4 regions of the Streptomyces sp. NPDC029296 genome follow, and region 1 is predicted to be linked to each of the others. Evidence: riboswitches for the same ligand, from Rfam matches in the RefSeq annotation. Region 1 holds a riboswitch; each other region holds the start of a gene.

The links. Region 1 has a riboswitch for cyclic di-AMP ahead of ACZ4W9_RS29475 (M23 family metallopeptidase). Riboswitches for the same ligand answer to the same signal wherever they lie in the genome.
Region 2: linked by a shared signal. The riboswitch ahead of ACZ4W9_RS11260 (C40 family peptidase) and the one ahead of ACZ4W9_RS29475 (M23 family metallopeptidase) in region 1 are both predicted to bind cyclic di-AMP.
Region 3: linked by a shared signal. The riboswitch ahead of ACZ4W9_RS09030 (transglycosylase family protein) and the one ahead of ACZ4W9_RS29475 (M23 family metallopeptidase) in region 1 are both predicted to bind cyclic di-AMP.
Region 4: linked by a shared signal. The riboswitch ahead of ACZ4W9_RS02505 (transglycosylase SLT domain-containing protein) and the one ahead of ACZ4W9_RS29475 (M23 family metallopeptidase) in region 1 are both predicted to bind cyclic di-AMP.

The regions. Positions count from the first base shown of each region.
Region 1 covers NZ_JBVHXT010000038.1:19,240-24,156, forward strand. The annotation lists gene ACZ4W9_RS29465 (PrsW family intramembrane metalloprotease) at 45-1,340, shown strand; gene ACZ4W9_RS29470 (aldo/keto reductase) at 1,383-2,327, opposite strand; gene ACZ4W9_RS29475 (M23 family metallopeptidase) at 2,404-3,471, opposite strand; cyclic di-AMP (ydaO/yuaA leader) riboswitch at 3,481-3,648, opposite strand; tRNA gene ACZ4W9_RS29480 (tRNA-Met) at 3,970-4,043, shown strand; gene ACZ4W9_RS29485 (dihydrofolate reductase family protein) at 4,121-4,917, opposite strand, start outside.
Region 2 covers NZ_JBVHXT010000010.1:82,929-87,845, forward strand. The annotation lists gene ACZ4W9_RS11250 (ATP-dependent Clp protease proteolytic subunit) at 67-702, shown strand; gene ACZ4W9_RS11255 (hypothetical protein) at 710-1,015, shown strand; cyclic di-AMP (ydaO/yuaA leader) riboswitch at 1,454-1,596, shown strand; gene ACZ4W9_RS11260 (C40 family peptidase) at 1,600-2,073, shown strand; gene ACZ4W9_RS11265 (ATP-binding protein) at 3,054-3,521, opposite strand; gene ACZ4W9_RS11270 (helix-turn-helix domain-containing protein) at 3,735-4,595, shown strand; gene ACZ4W9_RS11275 (DUF397 domain-containing protein) at 4,605-4,826, shown strand; gene ACZ4W9_RS11280 (8-amino-7-oxononanoate synthase) at 4,911-4,917, opposite strand, start outside.
Region 3 covers NZ_JBVHXT010000008.1:36,002-40,918, reverse strand. The annotation lists gene ACZ4W9_RS09040 (cytochrome P450 family protein) at 1-963, shown strand, start outside; gene ACZ4W9_RS09035 (transglycosylase family protein) at 1,132-2,283, shown strand; cyclic di-AMP (ydaO/yuaA leader) riboswitch at 2,466-2,647, shown strand; gene ACZ4W9_RS09030 (transglycosylase family protein) at 2,653-3,393, shown strand; gene eno (phosphopyruvate hydratase) at 3,795-4,917, shown strand, end outside.
Region 4 covers NZ_JBVHXT010000002.1:213,592-218,508, forward strand. The annotation lists gene ACZ4W9_RS02495 (LolA family protein) at 1-1,194, opposite strand, end outside; gene ACZ4W9_RS02500 (polyprenyl synthetase family protein) at 1,591-2,601, opposite strand; cyclic di-AMP (ydaO/yuaA leader) riboswitch at 3,194-3,370, shown strand; gene ACZ4W9_RS02505 (transglycosylase SLT domain-containing protein) at 3,373-3,861, shown strand; gene ACZ4W9_RS02510 (HAD family hydrolase) at 3,891-4,703, opposite strand.

The DNA of each region.
Region 1 (4,917 bases):
TCATCCGATCGGCCCCTCGTCCCGCCACCGTTAGGGTCGATGCCGTGGCCACCAGTCCTCCGTCCGCGACCCGTCCTCCGAGCCCCGGCGACGGTGTGCTCCGCCACCCGCACTGGTGGCAGCGCAGGTGGGTGCGGTACGGGGCGCCGAGCACGCTGCTGGCGCTGTCCGGGCTGGTCATCCTGGCGCTCGTGCGGCGGCAGACCGGCACGGACGGGTTCCTCGTCGGGCTCGGGCTGGCCGTGCTGCCGGTGCCGTGGCTGCTGGCCGCCTTCCGGTGGCTGGACCGGGTGGCGCCGGGACCGTGGCGGAACCTGGTGTTCTCCTTCGCCTGGGGTGCCTGCGCGGCGGCGCTGATCGCCATCGTGGCCAACAGCTTCGCCACGGAGTGGATCGCCACCTCCACCGCCGACCCGGCGAGCGCCGACACCCTCGGCGCCACGGTGATAGCGCCGATCGTGGAGGAGTCCGCGAAGGCCGCCGCCGTCCTGCTGGTCTTCCTCTTCCGCAGACGCGACTTCACCGGGATCGTGGACGGCGTGGTGATAGCGGGGATCACCGCCACCGGGTTCGCGTTCACCGAGAACATCCTCTACCTCGGCACGGCCTTCGGGACCGACCAGCTCACCGGCGACCGGGGCATCTCCTCCGTCACCGCCGCCACCTTCTTCGTGCGCATCGTGATGTCCCCGTTCGCGCACCCCCTGTTCACCGTCCTGACCGGCATCGGCTTCGGCATCGCCGCGCTGTCCGCCGAGCGCCGGCCCGCCCGGCGGATCCTGCTGCCGGTGTGCGGACTGCTGCTCGCGATGGGCATGCACGCCCTCTGGAACGGCTCGGCCACCTTCGGGCAGTACGGGTTCTTCGCCGTCTACGGCGGCTTCATGGTGCCCGTCTTCGGGCTGGTGACCTGGCTCGCGGTCTGGACCCGGCAGCGGGAGCTGCGCCTGGTGCGGGCCGAGCTGCCGGCGTATGTGCTGGCCGGGTGGCTGGGCCCGGCCGAGCCCTTCGCGCTCGGATCGATGCGGGCGCGCCGGATGGCCCGGGACTACGCCCGGCACCACCACGGCCGCCCGGCGGCGCGCGAGGTGGCCCGCTACGAGGGGTACGCCACCTCGCTCGCGTTCCTGCGCCAGCGCGGGCGCGCGGGCAGGGCCGGGGCGGACTTCGTCCCCCGGGAGCGGGAGCTGCTGGAGGAGCTGTGGAAGCGGCGGCACCTGGCCCGGCCGGCGCTGGAGTACGCGGGCCGGGCCGCCGCCGCGGTCCCGGTGTACCGGGCGGCGGCGCCGTACGGACACCCGGCGGTGCCCTACGCCCTGTACAACCCGTACCGGACCTGACCGCACGGGCCCGCACGGCGGGCGGGTACCGCCGGGAAGCGGTCAGGCCGAGGCCTCCGTCAGCTTCGCCACCTCCGCGTCCGTGAGCTCCAGGTCCGCCACGCCGAGCAGCGCCGGCAGCTGCTCCACCGTGCGGGCCGAGGCGATCGGGGCGGTGACCGTCGGCTGGGCGGCCAGCCAGGCCAGGGCGACCGTGGCGACGGGGGCCCCGTGGGCGGCGGCGACCTCGTCCAGGGCCGTCAGGACCTTCCGGCCGCGCTCGGATGCCAGGTAGTCCTGGACCCGGTCGGCGCGGGCGCTGTCGACGCTCTCGCCGGGCCGGTACTTGCCGGTCAGGAAGCCCGAGGCGAGCGCGAAGTACGGGACGACGGACAGGCCCTCACGGGCGACGAGTTCCTGGAGCGGGCCCTCGTAGGTGTCGCGGGAGACCAGGTTGTAGTGCGGCTGGAGGGCGACGTAGCGGGCGAGGCCCTCGCGGTCGGAGAACTCCAGGGACTCGCGCAGGCGCTCGGCGGTGATGTTGGAGGCGGCGATGTGCCGGACCTTGCCGGCCTTCACCAGCTCGTCCAGCGCGCCGATGATCTCCTCGACCGGCACCTCGGGCTGGTCGAAGTGGGTGTAGTAGAGGTCGATGTAGTCGGTGCCCAGGCGGCGCAGCGAGGCGTCGGCGGCGGCCTTGATGGTGGCGGCCGACAGGCCCTGGTACTCCGGGTGCTGGCTGACCTTGGTCGCGACGACCACGTCGGAGCGGTTGCCGCGGGCCTTCAGCCACGCGCCGAGGATCGTCTCCGATTCGCCGCCCTTGTTGCCCTCGGCCCAGGCCGAGTAGACGTCGGCGGTGTCGATGAAGTTGCCGCCGGCCGCGGTGTAGGAGTCGAGGACGGCGAAGGAGGTCTGCTCGTCGGCGGTCCAGCCGAAGACGTTGCCGCCCAGGCAGAGCGGGAAGACCTCGAGGTCGGAGGAGCCGAGTGTACGAAGTGACGTCATACGTCATGCCAACGCCGGCGGGGGCTCATCGCATCCCGCCGCCGGCGCCGGATTCCCGGGTCTTCCGGGAAGGCCGTCAGGGGTTGAGGCCCTTGTCGCGCAGCCAGGCCATCGGGTCGATGCCGGCGGACGAGCCGGCGGGGTGGATCTCCAGGTGCAGGTGCGGGCCGGTGACGTTGCCGGTGGCGCCGACGCGGCCGATGACCTCGCCGGTGGTGACCTTCTGGCCGACCGTGACGTTGATCGAGGACTGGTGGCAGAACCACAGCTCGGTGCCGTCGTCCAGGGTCAGGATGGTGCGGTAGCCGTAGGCGCCGGCCAGGGCCGCCTCGGTGATCGTGCCGCTGTGCACAGCCTTGATCAGGGTGCCGGTGGGCGCGGCGAAGTCGAGCCCGGTGTGGTGGCCGGAGGACCACATCGAGCCGGCCTGCCCGAACGTCGAGGTGATCGTGTACGAGGAGGTCGGGAGCGCGTACTGCTTGGCCAGCTCGGCCAGCCGCTTCTCCTCCGCCGCCTTCTTCGCCTCGGCCTCGGCCTTCTCCGCGTCGGCCTCCGCCTTCTCCTTGGCGGCGGCGGCCTTGGCGGCGGCCTCCTGTTCCGCCTCGGCGGCGGCCCGCGCGGTCTGCTTCTCGGCGGCGGCGAGCGCGGCGGCGGCCGCCTTGCTGTCGGCCTGGCCCTGCTGCTGCTCGGCCTGCGCCATGATCCGGTTGCGCAGCACCTCGCCCGCGTCGGCGCTGTCCCGGTCCGTGCCGGAGGCCACGGCGACGGTGCTGAGCGCGGTGGCCTCGGCGGCGGGCTCGGCGTCGCCGGAGCCGTCGTGGAAGAGGGAGCCGACCGAGGGCAGGTCCGGCAGGGAGATGGACACCGGCGGCTTGCCGGTGTTGGCGCTGGCCATGCCGCCCGCGCCGACGGCGGCCATGACGCCGACGCCGAGGACGGTGGAGCTGCGCGCGAAGCCGCCGCGCTGCTTGGCGACCCGGTGCCGGCCGCGGACCGGGGCGACGGAGTCCTCGGTGGGGTTCCATTCCTCCCACGGGCCCTCGTCGGCGCGGTAGGCGCCGTAGCCGAAGGTCTCGGGCTCGGGCTCGGTCTCGCGCTGTGCCGGTATGGACGGGGCTTCGGGGACAGGCCGGTTGGACGCCACGCGGGCGCGCTCCTTTCCTTCCTCCGCCTACCGGGTTAGCTGACGGGTTCGGAGCAGGAAGGTCTCCTACGCGCGTATATCCGGTCGTGGACTCGCGTGAGTACACGACGGTATCCGCGTGATTCACCCCAAATGGTGGTTCCCCGGTTCCCTCGCGGGATTCGGCGCGTGCGCACGGAGCCGCCTCTTGTGACGGCTGGGACGACCGCGCTGCGTTATCGAACGTTAATAGACCTGCCAGTCACTTTCCAAGCCGTCCCCCTTGATCAACACGCTTTTTACTGGTGGAGTTATCGGCAACTATCCCGCCAAAGCGGGCGAGTTGCCTGACCCCCGGGAGGGTTCAGCAGTCACTCGGGATTTTGATGGTGACTCAGATGTTATGCGTACGGCGCTCGTCCGGTCACCTTGCGTGACCCGCGGGGCCGCCCGTCCCGGGGCCCGCGAAAACCGGTGTGCGAACCATCCCGCGCATGGCGTACACTGGAGTCACAACGACGCGGGGTGGAGCAGCTCGGTAGCTCGCTGGGCTCATAACCCAGAGGTCGCAGGTTCAAATCCTGTCCCCGCTACTGAAGGCCCAGGGCCCGGAATCCCAAGGATTCCGGGCCCTGGGTGTATGTGCGCCCGGGTGCGCCCGGGCGCACGCTCAGCCCGGCAGAAGATGGGCGTTCGGCGCCTTGGCCGGCTCCTCCAGCTCCGGCAGGACGACGACCCGTACGCCCGCCGCGCTCAGCGCGCCCGCCCCGTCGGCCGCCGTGACGAAGGTGTCGGGCTCCCGCCAGGCGGTGACCACCCGCCGCACCCCCGCCCGCAGGATCAGCTCGGCGCAGGGCGCCGGCCGGGAGGCACGGCGGGTGCACGGCTCCAGGCTGGAGTACACCGTGGCGCCGGCGAGGCGCGGCTCGGCCGGGTCGATCTTCGCGAGCGCCGCCTCCTCCGCGTGCACCACCGTGTCGCCGCCCTCGCGGGAGTGTCCCCGGGCCAGTTCGGTGCCGTCGGCGGCCACCACGACCGCGCCGACGCTGAACGCCGTCCGCGACGGCGGGCACAGGGCCGCCAGCTCGCAGGCGGTGCGCAGCCAGTGGCGGTCGGCGGCGGTGGCGGCCGTACCGGTGCCGGGAGCCGTGGGGGCGTAGCGCACGAGGACGACGTCCTCGATCCGGCGGGTGTCCAGCAGGCGCAGGCGTCCGTCCTGGTAGGCGCCGGGCCCGAACAGCCGGGGGGCCGCCGGGTCGCCGACGAGCAGCGGGGCGAGGACCAGCTGGAGTTCGTCGGCGAGGCCCTGGCTCAGGAGCTGGGTGTGGACCGTGCCGCCGCCCTCGACCATCAGCCGCCCGACCCCCCGCACGTCGTGCAGGTGCTCCAGCAGGGACCGCCAGTCCAGGGCGGGGCCGAGCGGGACGACGTCGGCGGTGTTCCCGAGGAGGCGCGAGGCCCGTACGG
Region 2 (4,917 bases), on a different contig from region 1:
GTACGTCCTGTACATTCTGTACAGAAGTCGAGCCCATCGGGGCCTCGTCAGAGGAGGCGTATGTCCATGCACCGACCGTCCGCCCGGCACGTCCTGCCCGAGTTCACCGAGCGCACCGCGGGGGCGGCGCGCACCCTGGATCCGTACGCGCGGCTCTTCCAGGACCGGATCGTCTTCCTCGGCACACCGGTCGACGACGCGGCGGCGAGCGATGTCACGGCTCAGCTCATGTATCTGGAGCACCAGGCGCCGGACCGGGACATCACGCTGTACGTGAACTCCCCCGGCGGCTCCTTCGACGCCATGGCGGCGGTCTACGACACGATGCGCTACGTCAGCTGCGACGTGGCGACCTACTGCCTGGGGCAGGCCGCCGCCTACGCCGCGGTGCTGCTCGCGGCCGGCACCCCGGGCAAGCGGTTCATGCTGCCCGGCGCCCGGGTCGTGCTCGAACAGGTGGCACTGGCCGAGCCGGTGCGCGGCCGGCCCGGTGACCTGATCCTCCGGGCCGGGGAACTGGCGCGCGTGCGCGCCACCGTCGAGGAGATGCTCGTCCGGCACACGGGGCGCGCGGCCGCGCGGGTCCACGAGGACCTGGAACGTGACCTGATCCTGGACGCCTCCGGGGCGCTGGCGTACGGCCTGGTCGACGCCGTCGTGCCCGCCCGCCGGGACACGCCCGGCGCACCGGACGCGAGGTGAGCCGCCCGTGCTGCCGGACCTGCCGCCGCTACCGGCCCTGACCCGCGCCGAGGGCGAGTTGATCGATCGTTATCTGGAGGCCGCCGACCTGCTCGGCCGCGTCAATCCGGCCCGGTACGGGCAGACCTACGGTGCTCTGCGCGCCGCTCAGGGCCTGGTGCGCAAGGCGGCAGAGCTGCGGGACGCGCTCGCGCTGATGCACCAGCGGGGCGAGACGGAGCTGCACGGGGACACGCTGGCACGGGCGCTGCGGGTGCTGGACGGCGAGCGCCGGGCCGCTCGCGTCGCGCTCCCGCCGGATGGTGCCGGCTGAGGCGGACACCCGTCCGGCCCGGCGGCGCCGACGCGTCGACACGCGTCGTTCGGACCGGAGTTGAAACGGCCCGAACGGCGTACCGCCGACCGGTGTACATCCCGATCGCTTTCCGGGTCTCCCGACTTGCGCGACGCGGGATCCAGGGGTCGCCGCGCAGACACATCGCCCCAGGTCCGGGGCTGCGACGATGACCTGACGGGGCCTCGAACGGTGCACTGTCCACCCGAACGGGTGAGTGGTGAGTAACGCCACAAATCCCCGATTCCGTTGGGATTTTCAGACAGATCTGCGTCAAGATCCCTGTCTGACGACAAGCCCCCGCCACCGCGGCGGGGCGATCCGGGCGGACGCCGAGTCCTGCCGCCGCCCGGATGACCGGTCGACGGAGTGGATCGGCAGGAGTGGAGGACCCAAGCAAGGCGGGTCGCCGGAACGGATGTCCAGTCGTCCGACACAGAGTCGGGCACGGGGCGGAGGTTCCGAGCAGCCCTTGGGGTGAAGCCGTGGCAACGCGGCCGGGCTACTTCGCCAGCCCGAATCCGACAGGTCATCCTTCACAGGCGGCTGACGAAGGGTTGCGCATGACTGCGCTCAATCGAGTCCCGTCGCTGATGGCCCGGGCCGGCACGGCCTCGGCACTCACTCTCGCCGCCGTGGGCGGCTCGATCGCGGTGCCCGGTCTCGCCACCGACGCCTCCGCCGCGACCATCGCGACGAAAGCACTCAAGGTCGCGGCCTCGAAGAAGGGTTCCCCGTACCGGTGGGGCGCCACCGGGCCGCACAGATTCGACTGCTCGGGGCTGACGCTCTACTCGTTCAAGAAGGCCGGCAAGAAGCTGCCGCGCACCGCCGCCCAGCAGTACAACAAGTCGCACCATGTCTCCGCCCGCCACCGCAAGGTCGGCGACCTGGTCTTCTTCCACTCGGGTTCCAGCGTCTACCACGTCGGCATCTACGCCGGCCACAACAAGATCTGGCACGCCCCCAAGACCGGGGACGTGGTGAAGCTGCAGAAGATCTGGACCAGGAGCGTCTGGTACGGCCGGGTCAGCTGACCCGCCCCCGCCCCGGGAGCGGCTCCGGCAGCGGGGCCGCTCCGGCAACCCCCGACGCCCGCCCGGCCCCGTGGGCGGGCCGGGCCCGGGGCGGCCCGGCCGCCTCGCGAGCGTGCGGGCGGCCCCGGACCGACTCCGGGACAGCCGGTGCGTCCGGGTAGGCCCGCCATCTCACGCGGCGCGAGCGGGCACGCACGCGACGGCCCGAACCGGAAGCGAGCGCGGGGGGCCCGGTCCCGGACACGGACCCGAGGCGCCGACGCGAGCGCTTCCCGCGCGCACAGGCGGGCGGCGAGACCCGGGCCGGGGCAAGGACCCGCGGAACCGCCTCCCGGGCACGTACGGCGGTCGGGACGGCTCGGTCCCGGGTAGGCGTCCCGGCGGACCGACGGGAGCGTCACACCGGCCGAGCGGCCCGTCCGCCCGGCCGGGGCCGCACCGCCGCTCGCCGCGTTCCGGGCGGCCGGCACCGGGGCGCCGACGGGGCGAGCTTCCCCACCGGCGACGACCTCGACGCGTCACAGCACGCCCGGGTACGTCCGCTGCCCGCCGGCACGTGGGTGCGTGGACGTGGACGCGGCCGGTACCCGGCGGTTGCCGCCCGCCCCCGGGACACCGAGCACGTCACTACCGCCGTCGCCGAGCGCCGCCCGGGTGCGTCCGCTGCCCGTCGGCACCAAGGCGCCGTCGGGGCACCTTGCCCACCGGCGATCCTCGGCCTCCGCACACCGCCCGGGCGCGTCCGTTACTGCCAGGGCGCCACCGGGGCGCACCCCCGGCCCCGCACGCCTGCCCCCGCACCAGGGTGCCCGCACGCGCTCCGGCACATCGACCGCACCGGTGCCCGGGGCGCACCGCCGCACACGTCCGCCGGCCCCGGCCTCGTTCCGCGCAGAGGAGCCGAGGAGCCGAGGAGCCGAGGAGCCGAGGAAACGTATCCGCCCGCGAAGACCCTCCGTGCCGCCGCCGCGCCGGGTGTGTCAGCGTGCCGGGGTTTCCGGTGGCCGGCCCGCCGGGACCGGTGCCGTCGGGAGGGTCCAGGGCAGTTCGATGGAGACCGTCTTGCCGCCCTCGCGGGTCGGGCGGACACGGAGCCGGCCGCCGCACTCCGCGGTCAGCCAGCGGATGATCACCATGCCGCGCCCATTGTCCTGCTGGACGGAGGCGGGCAGTCTCTTCGGGAACCGGGGATGGCTGTCCGTGACCCCGATGCGCAGCTGTTCGTCCTGGTGCAGCGCGATGTCGACCGTGAAGGTGGGTGACTGGCCGAAGGTGTGCTGAACGGCGTTGGTGGCGAGTTCGGAGACGATCAGCCGCACGGTGTCGGCCGTCTCGGTGTCCGACGGCAGGCCCCACTCCGCGAGGGTGCCCACGACATAGGAGCGGGCGGCCGACACCGAGGCGGGATCGCTCGGCAGAGTGACGGAGGCTTCCAGATGGTCTGCCATGGCGAGGTCGTCCCTTTCCCAACGGGACCGTGGTCCTCCATACAGCGGTGGGTTCGAGTACGGTCCCGGACTGGTGCTTGTCCGTCAGACTGCCATCACCGGAACGGTCACGGGGGGCGATCCACCAAGATATGCATATATCTGTCGCTCGAAGCGGTGAACTCCGCGACGCGAGACCGTATCGGGGCGGTCCGGACGGAGTAAGGAGGAGCCATGCAGAACGGTCCCGCGGTACGCCGTCGCAAGCTGGGCGCCGAACTGCGCACGCTGCGCACCGGCGCCGGGCTCACCAGTGGTGAGGCGGCCCGGCTGGTCGGCTGGCACCAGTCGAAGGTGAGCCGTATCGAGACGGGCGCCAGCGGCGTGAAACCGGCCGATCTGCGGTTGCTGCTGGACGCCTACGAAGTGCGGGACCGGCATCTGCGGGAGTTGCTGCTGATACTGGCGGGGTCGGAGGAGACGAGCGGCCGGCACCGCTGGTGGCACGCCTACCGGGGTGTGCTGCCGCCGACGTACCGGGACTTCATCAGCCTGGAGTCACAGGCCAGCGCGATGCGCACCCTGGAGACCACGGTGGTGCCCGGTCTGCTGCAGACCGCCGAGTACGCCCGCGCGGTGACCCGGGCCGCCGTGAAGGACCTGGACGAGGACCGCCTGGACACGCTGGTGGAGGTGCGTCTGGCCCGGCAGGACGTACTGCGGTCGGACCCGCCGCTGGCGCTGAGCGCCGTACTGGACGAGGCGGTGCTGCGCCGCGAGGTGGGCGGTCCGGGGGTGATGGCCCGCCAGCGCCGGCGGCTGATGGAGGCCGCCCGGCTGCCGCAGGTACGGCTCCAGGTGCTGCCCTTCACGGCGGGGGCGCATATCGGCCTCACCGGGCCTTTCGTTATCTTCTCATTTCCGAGCACTTCTGATCTGGACGTGGTTGTTCTCGACCAGTTGACGAGTAGCCTCTACCTGGAACGGAAAGAAGACCTCATGGCCTACTCCGAGGCCTTCAGCACCCTTCAGTTCCACGCCCTTTCCCCCGAGGACTCGTTGGACTACATCGCCGGGATAGGTGACGGCGTGTAAGGAGGCACCATGTCAGCTCTGCCTCGGAACGTCCCTGCCAGTACCGACCTGCACGACGTGCGCTGGGTGCGCAGCAGCCGCAGCACGGGCGCGAACAACTGCGTGGAGACGGCACGGCCGCGCTCCGGCCCCGCGGCCGGACTGCTCGCCGTGCGCGACTCGAAGAACCCGGCCGGACCCGCCCTGCTCTTCTCCCCCGAGAGCTGGACGGGATTCGTCACCGGGCTCTGACCATCCCGGCCACTCCGACCACCCTGCTTGAATTTGTTCAATATTCCATCGTCTTCGGGCGGTACACGGCCGTGTCACGCCGACTCATGGC
Region 3 (4,917 bases), on a different contig from region 1:
CACACCCGGCTGCGGCGGCTGGTCAGCAAGGCGTTCACCCCGCGCCGGGTCGCCGAGTTCGCGCCCCGGGTGCAGGAGCTGACCGACCGGCTCATCGACCGGTTCGCCGAGACCGGCTCCGCCGACCTCATCCACGACTTCGCCTTCCCGCTGCCCATCTACGCCATCTGCGACCTGCTCGGCGTCCCGCGCGAGGACCAGGACGACTTCCGGGACTGGGCGGGCATGATGATCCGGCACGGGGGCGGACCGAGGGGCGGGGTCGCGCGGTCGGTGAAGAAGATGCGCGGCTACCTCGCCGAGCTGATCCACCGCAAGCGCGAGGCGCTGTCCGCCACGCCCGCGCCCGGCGAGGACCTGATCTCCGGCCTCATCCGCGCCTCCGACCACGGCGAGCACCTCACCGAGAACGAGGCCGCCGCCATGGCCTTCATCCTGCTGTTCGCCGGCTTCGAGACCACCGTCAACCTCATCGGCAACGGCACCTACGCCCTGCTCACCCACCCCGGGCAGCGCACCCGGCTCCAGGGCTCCCTGGCCCGCGGCGAACGGGACCTGCTGGAGACCGGCGTCGAGGAACTGCTGCGCTACGACGGCCCGGTGGAGCTGGCCACCTGGCGGTTCGCCACCGAGCCGCTGACCATCGGCGGAAAGCGGATCGCGCAAGGCGACCCGGTGCTCGTCGTGCTCGCCGCCGCGGACCGGGACCCCGAGCGGTTCGCCGACCCGGACGTGCTGGACCTCGGCCGCCGCGACAACCAGCACCTCGGCTACGGCCACGGCATCCACTACTGCCTGGGCGCGCCGCTCGCCCGGCTGGAGGGCCAGACCGCGCTGGCCACCCTGTTCACCCGCCTGCCCGACCTGCGGCTGGCCGCCGATCCGGCCGAGCTGCGCTGGCGCGGCGGGCTCATCATGCGCGGCCTGCGCACCCTGCCGGTGGAGTTCACGCCGACCGCCTGAACACAGTCTCTCCCCGGCGAGATGACACTTTCTCAACTCTGTGATCTTCACGTGATCTGTGCGGCATGAACTTGTGACAAGTGATCGTCTGCCGATACGTTCACCCATCAGCGCGGCGAGCGGCTCCAACCGCCGCGCCGGCCCTGCTGTCGCTCGAAAGGCTTCTGCATGCTCACCGGGAACGGCCGACACCGTCGCCCCCGCCAGGCTCCGGCCCTCCTCGTCGCGGCCGGCGTGACCGGCTCCGCCATCGCCATCCCGCTGCTCGGCGCCGCGAGCGCCAACGCGGCCGACGGCACCACGTGGGACAAGGTGGCCGAGTGCGAGAGCGGCGGCTCCTGGAGCGCGGACACCGGGAACGGGTACCACGGCGGCCTGCAGATCTCGCAGGACGACTGGGACAAGTACGGCGGCGGCCAGTACGCGGCCAGCGCCGACCAGGCCAGCCGCCAGCAGCAGATCGCCGTCGCCGAGAAGATCCTGGCCGACCGGGGCACCACTCCCTGGGCCACCTGTGCCCTGCTGTCCGGCCTGACGCGCAACTCGGGCTCCATGGACGTCGACACGGGCGTCGGCGACTCCGGCGGGGCCGGCGGTTCCGGTGACTCGTCCGGATCGGCCGACGGCTCCGGTACCTCCGCGACCCCCGACGCCTCCGGCTCGTCCGGGCTGCCGGACGCGTCACCCTCCACCGGCACCGGCCCCGCCGACGGCTCCTCCTCGGACCCGACCGGCACGCCCACCGCCGAGCCGGGCAAGGGCAAGGGCAACGACAAGGGCAAGGACGCGGACACCGGCACCGGCACCGGCGAGGACGCCGGTACGGGCGCGGACAACGGGACCGGCGACGACGCGGGCCGGGCGGCGGACGAGGACACGGGCAAGGGCACCGGTTCCACCGGGACCGATACCCCCAAGTCCGACAAGTCCGCCACGCCGGACACCGGAAGCACCCAGGGCGCCGGCGGCTCCCCGGCGGCCACCCCGGACCCCGGGGCCGTGAACAACCCGCAGCGCGCGGCCGGTTCCTGGAGCCTGGTCGACACCGGCGCCGTCGGCACCGGCGGACGCCACCGGGGCGGGAGCGCCGACGAAAGCGTGACAAACGGTCATAATGCCGCCCCGTCCGGCCGGCACGCCTCCCGCGAACCGGACACCTACACGGTCCGCGAGGGCGACTCGCTGTCCTCCATCGCCGACTCCCTTGACGTCGACGGCGGGTGGCACGCGCTGTACGCCGGCAACAAGAAGGCCATCGGTGCCGACCCCGACCGCATCACCGCCGGTCAGACCCTGGATGTCCAGGGCGAAACGGGCTGAAAACGCCGGGACTTGACGCCCCGCTTAACGCCTTGATGTCCGGTTTGGCGAAAGTGTGGGATGAGTCTCAGAAGCCCTGATCGTCTTTGAAATTCCGGCGATCACCTGTCTACGGTCGAAGCCGCTCGTCACCACGAGCCCCGGCAGCCGCCACGCCGAATCCTGCCAGCGGCCGCCCGGGAACAGTCGTCGCGCCAAGCGCCGTAGGCAGGAGCGGGGGACCCAAGGTAAGTGCCGGGCCCGGCAGTTGAAGCTGGGACCGGCTGGGGGTGAAGCCGCGTCACGCGCAAGCGGACGACGCGGCCGGGCAACTCAACCGGCCCGAACCCGACAGCTCACCTCGTAGGCGTCGGTGAGGGGAATCGATCCATGCTGTTTACCGGCAAGGGCAAGCACCGTCGTCCGTCCAAGGCCGTCCGCGCCGTCACGCTCGCCGGTGTCACCGGCGCCGCCGTCGCCGCCCCGCTGATGGCGGCCGGCAACGCCTCCGCCGCCACCGCCTCCCAGTGGGACACGGTCGCCCAGTGCGAGTCCGGCGGCAACTGGTCCATCAACACCGGCAACGGCTACTACGGCGGTCTGCAGTTCTCCGCCTCCACCTGGGCCGCGTACGGCGGCACGCAGTACGCCTCCACCGCCGACAAGGCCTCCAAGGCGCAGCAGATCTCCGTCGCCGAGAAGGTCCTCGCCTCCCAGGGCAAGGGCGCCTGGCCGGTCTGCGGCACGGGCCTGTCGAGCTCCCCCTACAACGGCTCCGCCCCGAGCACCCCGGCGCCGTCCGCCCCGTCCACGCCGTCCACCCAGGACTCGGGCACCTCCACCCGCTCCGCCGACCAGCAGGCCGCCTCCCGCTCCGCCGAGCGCCCGGCCGCCTCCACCGGCACGAGCAAGAGCACCGGCGGCAGCACGGGCAAGACCGTCACCACCCCGACCGGCAAGAAGGTCGAGAAGGGCGACGGCGAGTACAAGGTCGTCCAGGGCGACACGCTCGGCACCATCGCCGCGCGGCACCAGGTCGCGGGCGGCTGGGAGAAGCTGTTCGAGCTGAACAAGGACATCGTCCAGGACGCCGACCTCATCTACCCGGGTCAGCAGCTCCACCTGAAGTGATCCCCGGCCCCCCGGCCGGACCCCAGGGCCCGTACTTCCCGGCGGGCCCCCCGAGAGCCACGGACCCGCACGGGCGGGCGGACCCCTGAAGTCCCCGGGGTCCGCGCGTCCCGGCGGATCCCCCCGCAAGACCCCGTGCGGGTCACCCCCGTCCCCACGGGCTCCCCGCCCCGGCGCGTTCTCCCCCGTACGCGCCGGGGCGGGGCTTTTTTCGCGCCCGCCCCGGCACCCGGCGCCCCCCGGCCGCCCCGGACCCCTTTGTTTCGATTGAAAACAAAAGGTACCGTCGGTCTGTCCACGGGACGGTCGGTCGGTGGCCAAGGCGCCCGGGACGGTTAGGCTCTAGTCGCAAGGCACACCAGCCCCGCACTTCCAGCGTCACATCCAAGAAGGAGATGCTCGTGCCGTCCATCGACGTCGTCGTAGCCCGGGAAATCCTGGACTCCCGAGGCAACCCCACGGTCGAGGTCGAGGTCGGCCTCGACGACGGCAGCACGGGTCGTGCCGCCGTCCCGTCCGGCGCCTCGACCGGCGCCTTCGAGGCCATCGAGCTGCGCGACGGTGACCCGAACCGCTACCAGGGCAAGGGCGTCGAGAAGGCCGTCCTGGCCGTCATCGAGCAGATCGGCCCCGAGCTGGTCGGCTACGACGCCACCGAGCAGCGCCTGATCGACCAGGCCATGTTCGACCTGGACGCCACCGACAACAAGGGCTCCCTCGGCGCCAACGCCATCCTCGGCGTCTCGCTCGCCGTCGCCCACGCCGCCTCCGAGGCCAGCGACCTGCCGCTCTTCCGCTACCTGGGCGGCCCGAACGCGCACCTGCTGCCGGTGCCGATGATGAACATCCTGAACGGCGGCTCGCACGCCGACTCCAACGTGGACATCCAGGAGTTCATGATCGCCCCGATCGGCGCGGAGTCCTTCTCCGAGGCGCTGCGCTGGGGCACCGAGGTCTACCACACCCTGAAGAAGGTCCTGAAGAACAAGGGCCTGTCCACCGGCCTCGGCGACGAGGGCGGCTTCGCCCCCAACCTCGGCTCCAACCGCGAGGCCCTCGACCTCATCCTCGAGGCGATCAAGGAGGCCGGCTACACCCCCGGCGAGCAGATCGCCCTGGCGCTCGACGTCGCCGCGTCCGAGTTCTACAAGGACGGCTCGTACGTCTTCGAGGGCAAGAACCGCACCGCCGCCGAGATGACCGAGTACTACGCCGAGCTGGTCGAGGCGTACCCGCTGGTCTCCATCGAGGACCCGCTGTTCGAGGACGACTGGGAGGGCTGGAAGACCATCACCGACAAGCTCGGTGACAAGGTCCAGCTCGTCGGCGACGACCTGTTCGTCACCAACCCGGAGCGCCTGGCCAGGGGCATCGAGGAGGGCGCCGCCAACGCCCTGCTGGTCAAGGTCAACCAGATCGGCTCGCTGACCGAGACCCTGGACGCCGTCGAGCTGGCCCAGCGCAACGGCTTCAAGTGCATGATGTCCCACCGCTCCGGCGAGACCGAGGACGTCACCATCGCCG
Region 4 (4,917 bases), on a different contig from region 1:
CCCCGCGTCGGCCGCCTTCACCAGGGTCTCCTTCGTCACCAGGCCGGCGTACACCTTGCCGTCGTCGGTGATCAGGGCGTTGACCAGGCGGGTGGAGAAGACCGTGCCCTTGCCGAACTTCCCCGAGACCGGGTCGCCGAGCGAGCCGAGGAAGCCGCCGAGGGCACCCTCCTGGGAACCGGTCGGCAGGCCGCCCTTGGCGCCGGTGTCGAGGCTCGCGACGGACGTCCAGCCCTCGCCGAGGACGTCCAGCCCCTTCAGGCCCCCGGCGAAGTCCTCGCCGTGCTCCGGGGCCGGCGCCTTGGTCGCCGTGTCCTTCTCCTCGGTGACCCGCGCGCCCTTCGGCGGGGTGAAGTCGAAGACGGAGGCGGCCGGCCGGGCGAACGAGACCTGGGTGAAGCCGGCGTCGACCACGGCGGCCCCGCCGCTCCTCGGGGTGAGCGTGAACTTCAGCGGCGTCCACGTCTTCGCGTCCACGGCGATGCTGATCGCGCCGACCGTGGTGCCGGACTGCCGGGGCTTGATCAGCAGCTTGTAGGCGTCGCGGCCGGCGACCTGCGCGGTGCCGTCGACGGTGACGGACGTGGTGCCGTCCACCGACTTCAGGGCCTCGTCGGCGAAGTCCTCGGGCGTGGCCGGCGGCTCGGCGCGGCGCTCCTTGCCGGATCCGGCCGCGGTGGAGTGGTAGACCTCGTTGCTCTTGCTGTCGTAGCCCCAGACGTCCTTGCCGTCGTGGACGAGGCTGTACTCGGCGCCGCGCTCCAGCAGTGACACCTTCTGCCGGTCCGGGCCGTCGGCCGCGATCCGCAGGGTGTGCATGCCGGACGCCAGCTCGGTGAACCGGGACTTCGGGTCGGCGGAGGAGCCGTCCCCGGAGCCGTCCCGGTCCCCGCCGGAGAGCAGGCCGTCCTCCAGGCCGCCGAGGTCGGGCAGGCCGAGATCTGTGGTGATCTTCACGGTGCCGGACAGCTGCCGCACGTCCGACGCGGCCATCTTCTCGATCAGCTGCTGTGCGGTGATCTTCGGCAGGTCGGGGTCGCCGGAGTCGGCGAGCGCCGGGACGAGCCCGATCGTGGCCGCCGCCACCCCCACCACCGCGACCGGGACGGCGTACCGGGCGGCTGTGCGCCGGCCGGAGCGCGGCTCCTCGTCGCGTGCGGCGCCCACTGTGTCGTCGGATTCGTACGGTGCCATGTGTGCCTTACCTCCGTCGTCGGCGGCGGCCGTTCTCACGCTGGTCAACCCTGAGCCGCCATTCTCACCCGAATCGGTGAGGAGTGGTGATATCCGTGGCTTCCATATGACCAAATCGGCGGCGCGGAAGCGTCAGCCCTCGGAGGCAACCGCGTCTACGCCTGCGGTATGACACCCGGCGGCCGGATCCTCCCCGACCCGTAAGGGTCACAGGGAGCCGCGGCCCTGTGAGGGACGCCGGGACGGGGGGAGGACCGGCCTCTGACGGTACGCCCGCAGTCGTACGGCGGTACGACGGCCGGCCGGGCGAGGGTGTGACCGTACGAACGTCAGCCGAGCGGGTGATACGGCGGTCGCCCGGAAGCACTCCGGGTCCGGCCGGCGGGGCCGGGCCGGTCAGCCGGCGCGGTGGACCACCGCGTCGCACAGCTCCACCAAGGCGGCCTTGGCGTCGCACTCCGGCAGCGGGGCGAGCGCGGCCCGCGCCTCCTCCGCGTACCGGACGGTGTCCCGGCGGGCCTGCTCCAGCGCGGGGTGGGCGCGCAGCGCGGCCAGCGCCCGGGCGTGCCGGGCGTCGTCGCCGAGGTCGGAGTCCAGCAGCTCGCACAGCGCGATGTCCTCGGCCAGTCCGAGCCGGGCGGCCCGCTCGCGCAGCCGGAGCACCGGCAGGGTCGGGATGCCCTCGCGCAGGTCGGTCCCCGGAGTCTTGCCGGACTCGTGGGAGTCGGAGGCGATGTCCAGGACGTCGTCCGCCAGCTGGAAGGCGACGCCGAGCCGCTCGCCGTACTGGGTGAGCACGTCCACGACCCGCTCGCCCGCGCCGGACATCATCGCGCCGAACCGGCAGGACACCGCGACCAGGGAGCCGGTCTTGCCGGCCAGCACGTCCAGGTAGTGCTCGACCGGGTCACGGCCGTCCGAGGGGCCCGCGGTCTCCAGGATCTGCCCGGTGACCAGGCGTTCGAACGCCAGGGCCTGCACCCGGACCGCCTCCGGGCCGAGGTCGGCGAGGATCTGGGAGGCACGCGCGAAGAGGAAGTCGCCGGTGAGGACCGCGACGGAGTTGCCCCAGCGGGTGTTGGCGCTGTCCACCCCGCGGCGCACGGCCGCCTCGTCCATGACGTCGTCGTGGTACAGCGTGGCCAGGTGGGTCAGCTCCACGACCACGGCCGAGGGCACCACCCCCGGCGCGTACGGGTCGCCGAACTGGGCGGCGAGCATCACGAGCAGTGGCCGGAATCGTTTCCCGCCGGCCCGTACGAGGTGCTGCGCGGCCTCGGTGATGAACGGGACCTCGCTCTTGGTGGCATCGAGCAAGCCTTCCTCGACAGCCGCCAATCCGGCCTGGACATCGGCTTCGAGAGCCTGGTCCCGCACGCTCAGCCCGAACGGCCCGACGACGGTCACGAGGGGTCTCCTGTCTGCTGGTGTCTGCTGGCGATTACACGGTTTGTCGATAGGTCGCTGCCATCACTCAAGTCAGCGTATCCGGTCCTGTTTCGATCACCGATAGCGCCCACCGGTCCAGCTCGGGTGGTATCGAACCATGACCGGCATGGTTTTGATCACACGGTAATAAGGGACATATATCGACTTAACGGTAATCCGGATGCCGTGTCGCGACCTCTCCACACCTTCCTCACCCTCGCCTTCCCCTCGCCGCCCCTACGACAACGACGGGCATCGCACCCCGGGTTCCATCACGACTCGGACTTCAGACCTGAATCCCACTAATCCCCCATGTCTGATTTGAAGCCTTTTGCCATTTCGTGAATTGGGTCACGCGCCCGACCGGCCCACTCCTCACACCCCATCCCCCTCCGACCCTTGCCCCGTCGGCGAGTTGGGGATTGGCGATCGCAAAGGATCAAGTACCTCATACGGAGTCGATCAAGGCCAAATGGCGCATTGGGTGAATCCGGTACTTGTTCCCGACATGTGCTCTCGCATACGTTCCGGGCCGTCGGGCGGACGCCTAATCCTGCCGCCGCCCGCGCAACCCATTCACGAACTCATTCGTACGGCAGGAGCGGGGGACCCAGGTAAGCCGCCGCGCCGGACGGCATGCGCCGCGCCGGCACGGCTCGGGGTGAAGCCGTGCCTCCTCCCGGGCACGGCCGGGCGCCTCCCCGCCCGAACCCGACAGCTCACCTCGCAGGCGCCGGAGAGGAACTTTCGATGCCCGCTGCCGCTCAGCACCGCCGTACCCGGAACGCCCGCCTCGTCCGTGCCCTCGCCGCCGCCTGCACCGGCGCCGCCGTCCTCACCCTGCCGCTCATCGGCGCGGGCAGCGCCCTCGCCGCCCCCGCCGCGGCCCCGGCGGTGTCCACCACCCCGGCCGGATACCCGAACACCCTCGACGGCTGGATCCGCGAATCGCTCGCGATCATGGCCGAGAAGAAGATCCCGGGCACCTACAACGGCATCCACCGCAACATCATCCGCGAGTCCTCCGGCAACCCGGCGGCCATCAACCTCTGGGACTCCAACGCGGCCAAGGGCATCCCGTCCAAGGGCCTGCTCCAGGTCATCGACCCGACCTTCAACGCGTACCACGTCGCCGGAACGTCCTTCGACATCTACGACCCGGTCGCGAACATCACCGCCGCCTGCAACTACGCGGCGGACCGCTACGGCTCCATCGACAACGTCTTCGGCGCCTACTGACCGGCCCGGCCGCCGCCCCCTCCCCGTGGTCAGGCGGCCGGGAACAGTCTCTCGAGGACGACGGCGACCCCGTCGTCCTCGTTCGACAGCGTGACTTCGTCGGCCACCGCCTTCAGCTCCGGATGCGCGTCGGCCATGGCGACACCGCGCGCCGCCCAGCGGAACATCGGGATGTCGTTGGGCATGTCGCCGAAGGCTAGGGCCCGTTCGGCGCCGACCCCCAGCCGCTCGGCGGCCAGCGCCAGACCGGTCGCCTTCGTCACCCCGCTCGGCTGGAGCTCCACGGTGCCCGGCCCCGACATGGTGACGCTCGCCAGCGAGCCCACCGCGGAGCGCGCCACGGCCGCCAGCTCGTCGTCGGACAGCTCGGCGTGGCGCAGCAGCACCTTGCTGATGGGCTCGGCCCACAACTCGGCACGCCGGCCGATCCGGACCGCGGGCAGCGTCGGGTGCGGCATCCGGTAGCCCGGCTCGATGAGCGTGAGCCCGTCCACGCCGTCCTGGTCGACCGCCGCGTACACCTGCCCCACCTCCGCCTCGATCTTGCCGAGCGCGGTCTCCGCCAGCTCCCGGTCCAGCCGGACCGACCACAGCAGACGGCCGGTTCGGGCGTCGTAGACCTGCGCGCCCTGACCGCACACGGCCAGTCCGGTGCGGCCGAGGCGCGCGAGCAGGGGCCGTACCCGGGGCGCCGGGCGGCCGGTGACCACCAGGTGCCGGGCCCCGGCCCGCGCCACCCGGGCGAGCGCGGCGAGCGACCGGTCGGAGACGGTGTCGTCGCCGCGCAGCAGCGTCCCGTCCAGGTCAGTGGCGATGAGGGCATATGCCGGGGAGGGTGCCATGCCCAGAGAATACGGACACCGGGGCCCGCGGACTCCCCCCTCGTTCCCCGCGATCGCACACCGCGCGGCCCCAAGTCGCCCCCGGCGACGGCCCGATGACGGCCGCACGGTGCCACCCGGGGCCGGCGAGCGGCCGCACGGCCGTCATGCCCCCCGGCCGGCCCCGACGGCGGAAGCGGTTCTCCCGGCCGCCCCGTACGCCCCCCGATGCACT